DNA from 4 places in the Billgrantia hypersalina genome. Region 1 is predicted to be linked to each of the others. Evidence: predicted binding sites of a transcription regulator. Region 1 holds the regulator's gene; each other region holds the start of a gene.
The links. The regulator sigma-54, encoded in region 1, starts transcription at its own class of promoters, with help from an activator protein. The targets are predictions, from matches to a motif close to TGGCACNNNNNTTGCTNT.
Positions count from the first base shown of each region.

Region 2: the regulator sigma-54 is predicted to act here: its motif matches at 1,031-1,048, upstream of ACOJCM_RS04295 (P-II family nitrogen regulator).
Region 3: the regulator sigma-54 is predicted to act here: its motif matches at 1,251-1,268, upstream of ACOJCM_RS10525 (formate/nitrite transporter family protein).
Region 4: the regulator sigma-54 is predicted to act here: its motif matches at 827-844, upstream of speB (agmatinase).

Region 1 covers NZ_JBMIQI010000018.1:624,966-627,164, reverse strand. The annotation lists gene hpf (ribosome hibernation-promoting factor, HPF/YfiA family) at 1-204, opposite strand, end outside; gene ACOJCM_RS17445 (RNA polymerase factor sigma-54) at 313-1,731, opposite strand; gene lptB (LPS export ABC transporter ATP-binding protein) at 1,887-2,199, opposite strand, start outside.
Region 2 covers NZ_JBMIQI010000007.1:49,096-51,294, reverse strand. The annotation lists gene ACOJCM_RS04300 (ammonium transporter) at 1-596, opposite strand, end outside; gene ACOJCM_RS04295 (P-II family nitrogen regulator) at 634-972, opposite strand; gene ACOJCM_RS04290 (accessory factor UbiK family protein) at 1,260-1,685, shown strand; gene ACOJCM_RS04285 (YifB family Mg chelatase-like AAA ATPase) at 1,761-2,199, shown strand, end outside.
Region 3 covers NZ_JBMIQI010000011.1:708,919-711,117, reverse strand. The annotation lists gene ACOJCM_RS10530 (protein kinase domain-containing protein) at 1-195, opposite strand, end outside; gene ACOJCM_RS10525 (formate/nitrite transporter family protein) at 248-1,057, opposite strand; gene cobA (uroporphyrinogen-III C-methyltransferase) at 1,442-2,199, opposite strand, start outside.
Region 4 covers NZ_JBMIQI010000002.1:62,496-64,694, forward strand. The annotation lists gene ACOJCM_RS00415 (sigma-54 interaction domain-containing protein) at 1-698, opposite strand, end outside; gene speB (agmatinase) at 876-1,826, shown strand; gene ACOJCM_RS00425 (YjiH family protein) at 1,866-2,199, shown strand, end outside.

The DNA of each region.
Region 1 (2,199 bases):
GGGATCGGAAGCTTCGGCGTGCAGATCGGCACCGGCGGCGTGCAGCGTACAGGCGGCCTGTTGGCGCTCCTTCTCGATGGAGAGGGTGACCTGAACATTGGTGATATTGTCGTAATGTCGCTGGACGCGGTTCAGCTTTTCGCTCACATAGTCACGCAGCGAATCGGTCAGCTCAACATGATGGCCGGTGATGTTGACTTGCATGACAAGCTCCTTCGTCCTTCGTGTGGTAGTACGATTGTAACCCTTTTTGCCTCCCTGCAAACCCCTCCGAACGAAGGCCTTGCCCGGCGTCAACGCTTCGCTCTGGGCTCAGCGAAAACGCTTGCGTTCGCTCGAGGAAGGGATTCCCAGTGCTTCACGATACTTGGCAACGGTCCGGCGTGCCACCTGTATGCCATCGTCGGCCAGCAGTTCCACCAAGCGGCTGTCGGAGAGCGGCTTGCGTGGCGGTTCGTCGGCGATCAGCTTGCGAATTCGGGCGCGGATGGCCGTGCTTGAGTGAGCATCGCCGTCACCGTTGCCGCCGACCTGGCTGGAAAAGAAGTACTTCAACTCGAAGACGCCACGGGGCGTGTGGATGAACTTCTGTGTCGTCACCCGAGAGATCGTCGACTCGTGCATGTCGACCGCCTGGCCGATGTCCGCCAGCACCAGCGGTTTCATGGCTTCCTCGCCCTGTTCGAGGAAGTCGATCTGGCGTGCCATGATTTCGCGCCCGACGCGCAGCAGCGTATCGTTGCGGCTCGCCAGGCTCTTCATGAGCCAGCGTGCCTCCTGCAGGTGATCCTTGAGAAACTGGTTGTCCTGGCTCTTGTCCGCGCGCCGCACCAGGGCAACGTAGTCGGGCTGGATGCGCAGCCGCGGAAGCGCCTCTGCATTGAGCTCCACACGCCAGCCCGACTCATCGTGATAGGCGATCAGGTCCGGCGTGATGTAATTGCTGCCGACCTCGGCATAGGCGCTGCCCGGGCGCGGGTCCAGCGAGCGCACCAGGGCGATGACATCGTCGAGTGACTCGTCGTCAAGCCCCAGGCGGCGCTTGAGCAGGCGGCGATCATCGGCTGCCAGTGCCTCGAGGAATTGTCGAACCAGGCGCCGCGCCTGAGGTAGCAGAGGCGTATCGTCGGGCAGCGTGGCCAACTGCAACATCAGGCATTCGCGCAGGTCGCGAGCGAAGACGCCGGTAGGCTCGAACTGTTGCAGGCGCAGTAGTATCTGCTCGACTTCACGGGTCGGCAGCCCTTCGAGCCCCTGCTGGCGCAGCCCGTCGCGAATCTCCTCCAGCGGTTGGGCCAGATAGCCCGTGCCGTCGACCGCATCGATCAGGCTTTCAGCGATCTGGCGCTGGCGTTCGTTCAGATCGGTCATCGCCAATTGCCAGATCAGGTGGCCGGCGAGTGTCTGCCCCGACGCCTGGCGTTCGAAATCCGGTCCTTCACCGCTACTGCCTGAGTTCATGGCATGATCGGGATAGGTATCCGTCCAGTCGCTGTCGGTAGACAGTTCGCTGGGGATTTCACTGGCCCAGTCGTCGCTCTCGGCTTGGCCGACCGCTTGTTCGCCAAAGCCGTCGTCAAGCTCCAGCATGGGATTGGACTCGAGCGCCTGCTGTATCTCCTGACGCAGGTCGAGTGTCGAGAGCTGCAGCAGGGCGATAGCCTGCTGCAGTTGCGGTGTCATGGTCAGCTGGGTGCCGACCCGTAGTTGCAAGGATGCTTTCATGGCCATGAGGATAACGGGCTCATCTGCCGGGGAAGCTCTACCCTAGACCGCCGGGCGATGACTTGCAAGGATAAGCTCTGCAATAAGCATGCCATCGGCAATATTCATGCCTTTACAGTATATGCGCTTGCCGATCAAGAGGTTGCTCAGAGAAAAAGTGGCTATAGCCGAAAATCTTCACCCAGGTACACCTCCCGCACCCGCCGGTTGGCCAGAATGGCCTCGGCGTCCCCGTCGGCAATGATCTGGCCGTCGCCGACGATATAGGCGGAATCACAGATGTCGAGTGTCTCGCGTACGTTGTGGTCGGTGATCAGTACACCGATATTGCGAGCCTTGAGCTGTCGTATGATGCTCTTGATCTCGCCAACCGAGATCGGATCGACCCCGGCGAAGGGTTCATCGAGCAGGATGAACGCCGGCTCGGTTGCCAACGCTCTGGCGATCTCGACCCGTCGTCTCTCGCCGCCCGAC
Region 2 (2,199 bases), on a different contig from region 1:
CCGTACTTGCCCTTGCGCGGACCGAGGATCAGTACGCCCGCAAGTGCCGCAGCGGCGCCGGCCATGTGCACGATGCCGGAGCCGGCGAAGTCGGAGAAGCCCAGCTCGGAAAGCCAGCCACCGCCCCAGGTCCAGTAGCCGGAAACGGGATAGATGATCCCGGTCATGACCACGGCGAAGGCGAGAAAGGCCCATAGTTTCATGCGCTCGGCCACGGCGCCGGAGACGATCGACATGGCGGTGGCGACGAACACCACCTGGAAGAAGAAATCAGCGCGCATGGAGTAGTAGGGAGCGTCGTCGCCCCCGGCGGTGACTGCGTCGGCGCTGTTCTCGGCGCCGATCAGTACGCCCAGGTTGGGCAGGATGCCGCCGGCATCGCTCGAATACATGATGGCGTAGCCCACCAGCAGATACATGGTGCAGGCAATGGCGAACAGGGCGATGTTCTTGGTCAGGATCTCGGCGGTGTTCTTGGCGCGCACCAGGCCCGCCTCGAGCATCGAGAAGCCAGCGGCCATCCACATCACCAGCACGCCGCATATCAGGAAGTAGAAGGTGTCGAGCGCGTAGCTCAGCTCAGCAAGTTCACTCATGGGAGTTTCTCCATCGCTCTTGTAATAGGGGCAGTCGTTACACGGCGTCGGCGCCGCGCTCGCCGGTACGGATGCGGATCACATCCTCCAGCGGCGTGACGAAGACCTTGCCGTCGCCGATCTTGCCGCTGTTGGCCGCGCTGCAGATGGCGTCGAGCACGCTCTCGACGCGGGAGTCGTCGACAGCAACCTCGACCTTGACCTTGGGCAGGAAGTCGACCACGTACTCGGCGCCCCGGTAGAGCTCGGTATGCCCTTTCTGGCGGCCGAAGCCTTTCACTTCGGTCACCGTAATACCCTGGACGCCGTTGTCGGCCAGCGCCTCGCGAACGTCGTCGAGCTTGAACGGCTTGATAATGGCGGTGATGAGCTTCATCGCGTCTCTCCCTGCTGGAATTGAGGCGGCGGGGTCGCCAGCCGGCTGTACGTCTTGTCATGCGCAGACCGTGCCAGGCGGGATTTTTCTTTCTCGGAAACAGGGGCTTGAGGCTCTATTCGGACGTGTCTTGCGCCCCTTTGGCGCAGCGACCGAAGATGCCATGCACCAGGCTGGTGCTATGCATGGTGCGGGTGCGCCATGACGGGGCGTGAGAAGGGCATGCGTCGTGATGGGGGCTTGCGTATGCTGTAGGCAACACGTGCGGCAAAAAGGAGAAACGCACCATGGCGAGTCACGATCCCATCAGTCGGCTGGCGCAACAGCTGGGCGAGCGCCTGCAGGGCGCGGCCCAGGCGCCGGAGGAGTTCCAGAAAGGCATTCAGCAAGTCGTGCGCGGGGCCTTCGACCGCCTCGAGCTGGTATCGCGGGAGGACTTCGATATATTGATGGACGTGCTGCAGCGCACGCGTATTCGCGTCGAGGCCCTGGAGCAGCAGGTGGCCGCGCTGGAGGAGGCGCTGGCGGCGCGCGAGACGCCGGTGACCCAGGCGACTCTCACGACGCCGGGCGACACGGGTGCGTCATCCAGGCCTGGCGATGCGGGCACGTCCAGCGCCAGCGACAAGGACACATCCAGGCCAAGCGGTGCGGGAGCGTCGTCCAGGCCGGATGGCACAGGCGAAACCGGCCCCGGTGCAACCGACCGCTGAGCCAGCGTGGAGCGCTCGTTGCGGCACAATGCTAGTATCTAGCCCTTACGCTAATGAACTGCGAGGGACTGCGCGATGCTGGCGATCGTTGCCACACGGGCCGGCCTGGGGCTGGAAGCGCCCGAGGTTCAGGTCGAGGTACATCTGGCCAATGGCCTGCCGGGGATGACCCTGGTCGGCCTGCCCGAGGCCGCCGTCAAGGAGAGCCGCGAGCGGGTACGCAGCGCCCTCACCAACGCCGGCTTCGATTTTCCCAATACGCGAAGAATCGTGCTCAACCTGGCGCCCGCCGACCTGCCCAAGGTCGGCGGGCGCTTCGACCTGCCCATTGCGCTGGGTATCCTGATCGCTTCCGGCCAAGTGCCGGGCGAGGCGGTCGAGGGGATCGAGAGCGTCGGCGAACTGGCGCTGGACGGTCGCCTGCGCCCCATCAGCGGCGTGCTGCCGCTGGCCCTGGCGGCGCGCAAGGCCGGGCGCAAGCTGATCGTGCCCAGGGAGAACGCCGACGAGGCGG
Region 3 (2,199 bases), on a different contig from region 1:
GAAGCTCTTGACCGCCGATTCGCTGGCGACCCGGCTCACCGTGCTGGTGCTGATGCCGTCGGCCAGCGCCACCACGATCCCCTTGCTCGACAGCTGCGGCTCACGGGGCACGTAGGCCCCGTGAAAGTCCTGGTTGACCGGCTTGCGCCCCGCCTGCGAACACTGACCCAGGGCAACCCGCAGGCGGCCCGTCACGCTCGCCTCTCCTGCCCTTGTTCCCACGCTTGCGGCAGGCGCTGCGCCTCGCTCAGAGATCACGCAGCGGCGCGGTGCGCACGTGAGTGGCGTAGAGCGTCAGGCCGGTCAGCGATAGCCCACCGATCAGGTTGCCCACCACCACGGGGATCTCGTTCCAGATCAGGTAATCCATGATCGAGAAGCCGCCGCCCATCATCATCGCCGACGGGAACAGGAACATGTTGACGATGGAGTGCTCGAAACCCATGAAGAAGAACACCATGATCGGCATCCACATGGCGATCACCTTGCCGCCCACCGTGGTCGAGATCATCGCCCCGACCACGCCGAGCGAGACCATCCAGTTGCACAGGATGCCGCGAATCAGGATGGTCAGCATGCCCGCCGCGCCGAACTCCTTGTAGCCGAGGGTACGCGCATGGCCGATGCCGGCGATCTTCTGGCCCACCTCATCCGGCGGCGTGGAAAAGCCGTAGGTAAAGACGATGGCCATCAGCACCGCCACGGTCAGGGCGCCGGCCAGGTTGCCGCAGAAGACCTTGCCCCAGTGGACCAGGATTCTCTCGATGGTGACCCCGGGGCGGCGATCCAGCCAGGCCAGCGGCGTGAGCACGAACACCCCGGTCAGCAGGTCGAAGCCCATCAGGTAGAGCATGCAGAAGCCGACCGGGAACAGGGCGGCCCCGAGGATGGCCGAGCCGCTCTGTACCGTGATGGTTACGGCGAATACCGCCGCCAGGGCCAGGATGGCTCCCGCCATGAAGGCGCGAATCAGCACGTCCCGCGTGGCCATGTGGAGCTTGGACTCACCGGCATCCACCATTTTGGTCGCGAATTCCGAAGGAAGCAGATAGGACATAGTGTTCTCGACGCTCCTGGCGTTTCTCCGTGTCGTCACTGGCGCGACAAACGCAAGGGCGCCTGAAGCCGGCGTGCAGCTCCAGGCGCCCTTGCCTGTGTTCGTCGTGTTGTCGTGGGGCCTTGTCGCAAGGCCGGGGATCGTCGTTGATCCTGCCGGCCCGCCTGCGAATGCAGCAGGCCCTGCCCAAGGACAAGCACGGAGCGTGCCAACTCGTCACAACATGGAAAAATAGGCGCACCAGGCGGGAGTCGACGGGGGTTTCACGCCGCGTGCTTCGCTGCCGGGCTTGCTTCAGAAAGCAGTGCGGCCCCTATTCACGACGAATAGAGGCCACACCGGTGCAACCTTAAGGGCCGACGCCCGAACTTGGTGCAACCCGTCTCAGCCGCGCGGGTGCGTTGCGTCCCGGGCAGGCTGCGCCGCGGCCGGGCTGGTCGCGACCATGCTCACCACGCTGCCCACTACGATCAGGCAGGGCGACGGTAGCGGCGTAGCGGCGAGCTTGTCCGGCATGTCGGCCAGCGTGCCGACCAGCGAGGCCTGCTCCGGCAGGCTGGCATTGGCCACCAGCATGATCGGCCAGTCGTCGGGCAGCCCGGCGCGGCGCAGCCCGCTGCAGATGGCTTCGACCTTGGTCAAGCCCATGTAGAAGATCAGCGTCTCGTCGGTGCGCGCCAACTCGGCCCAGTCGGGCTCGCCGCCTTTGCGGCACAGCTGGGCGGTGACGAAGCGCAGCTGCTGGGCATGGGCGCGGTCGGTCAGCGGTATGCCCATGCCGGCGGCGGCCGCCGAGGCGGCGGTGATACCCGGCACGATCTCCGCCTCCACCCCGGCTTCGGCCAGCGCAGCGAGCTCCTCGCCCATGCGCCCGAACACGCCGGGGTCGCCGCCCTTGAGCCGCACCACCGACTTGCCCTGCCCCGCGAGTTTCACCAGCAGCGCCCCGATCTCGGCCTGGGGCACGCTGTGGTGGCCACGCTCCTTGCCCACGTAGTAGCGCTCATGACCGGCGGGAATCAGCGCCAGCACGTCGTCGCCCACCAGGCGGTCGTAGACCACCGCGTCGGCCTGCTGCAGCAGGCGGGCGGCCTTGAGCGTGAGCAGTTCGACGTCGCCGCTGCCCGCCCCCACCAGGTAGA
Region 4 (2,199 bases), on a different contig from region 1:
GCGCCGCTGAAAGCCCCCGGCTGGTAGCCGAACATCTCCGACTCGAACAGGTTCTCGGGAATCGCCCCGCAGTTGACCTCGACGAAGGGCCCCTCGCTGCGGCGGCTCCAGCGATGCAGTTGTCGGGCGAAGGCGGTCTTGCCGACGCCGGACTCACCCAGCATCAGCACGGTGGCATCCGATGGCGCCACGCGCTTGAGCAACAGAGCCAGCTCGCGCATTACCTCGCTGCGCACCTCGAGACTGTCGAGCGCTTCCTCCCACTGGCCTTCCTCCGGGCCGCCTCCTCCCTGGTTGCGCTTGAGATGCTCGCTGAACCGTCGTTGCAGCAGCGCATACTCATCCTGCAGCAGTTGCAGGTCGGTGAGGTCGCGGGAGCGGCTGACGATGCGCTCGAGCCTGCCGTCGACGTAGACCGGGTGCGCTTCGGCAATGACCCGCCTGCCCGTGCCCGTCACCTGCATCAGTTGCGCCGGCCTGCCGGTACGGATCACTTCCAGGCTGATGGAGGGCCTGAGCACGCCCTCCGCCTCGAGCCGCTGCACCTGGCTGCCGATCAGCCGCTCTCGCGCCATACCGTAGACTGCCGCGGCGGCCGGGCTGACATCGAGTACGCGGCCCGAGCCATCGACGATGAAGAAATGGTCGTTTGCCGTCTCGACAATGGTTCGCACCACCGCGCGATCGATCTCGCTCATCATTCACGTACCGTCTGGTCGGATTCATTTTTGCATTGTGATGCATACATGCATCGACCATACGCCAAAATGATTCAACCTTGAATCAAAGAAACCTCACGAAGCCTGCCGCGTCGCTCGCTGCGAAGTGGCATGGAAACTGCAACACGATAGAGCAAAGACACGCAGAGGTGACCCATGACCGATTTCAACCAGCCGCTTGGCGGCAACGAGATGCCCCGCTTCGGTGGCCCCGCCACGATGATGCGCTTGCCTACCCAGCCCACCGCAGCGGGGCTGGACGTGGCGTTTATCGGCGTGCCGCTCGATATCGCCACCTCCAACCGACCCGGTACGCGCCTGGGGCCGCGCCAGATCCGCGACGAGTCGCGCATGCTGCGCCCGTACAACATGGCCACCCGAGCCGCGCCCTTCGACAGCCTGCAAGTGGCCGACATCGGCGACGTACCGATCAACACCTTCCACCTTCCCAAGACGGTAGACCTCATCGCGCGCTACTACGACGAGGTGCTAAGCCACGGCTGTATCCCGCTGACACTGGGTGGCGACCACCTGATCACCTTGCCGATCCTGCGTGCCATCGCCAGAAAGCACGGCCCGGTGGGGCTGATCCATGTCGACGCGCATGCCGACGTCAACGAGCACATGTTCGGTGAGCCCCTCGCCCACGGCACGCCGTTCCGTCGCGCCCAGGAGGAGGGGCTGCTGGCCCACGGCAAGGTCGTGCAGATCGGCCTGCGCGGAACCGGCTACGCCGCCGAGGACTTCGACTGGTGCCGTCAGCAAGGCTTCCGCGTGGTCACCGCCGAAGAGTGCTGGTACCAGTCGCTGGCGCCGCTGATGACCGAGGTGCGTGGGCAAATGGGCGACACGCCGGTTTACATGACCTTCGACATCGATGGGCTCGACCCCTCCGTCGCCCCCGGCACCGGCACTGTCGAAATGGGGGGGCTGACCTCGCCCCAGGGGCTCGAGATCGTGCGCGGCGCCGCCGGGCTCAACCTCGTCGGCGGCGACCTGGTCGAGGTCTCGCCGCCCTACGACCCCAGCGGCAACACCGCTTTGATGGGCGCCACCCTGCTCTACGAGATGCTATGCGCCTTGCCGGGCGTCATGCGCCGCGACTGACACCCGTTCCACTCATAACGACAATGCAGGACATGACAGATGACGCCCACCGACACCACCCATGACGCTGCCCACCAGGTTCCTTTCGCCCGCGGCAGCCTGCTGAAATTCCTCTTGCCGTCCCTGCTCGGCGTCGCCCTGTTCCTGGTCCCGTTCCAGGTTGGCGACACCATCAATATCGGCATGGGCCTGATGGCCGACGGACTCAAGGCACTGCTCGGCGACGCCCTGCCTGCCATCGCCGTGGTCGTCCTGGTACTCTCGGTACTGGCAACCACCTGGGTCAAGCTCGCACGCCCTCGCTGCGCCGAGACGGGCGTGCTACGCGACATGTTCCACGTCGGCCCGGTATGGTTCGGCATGCGCCTCCTGG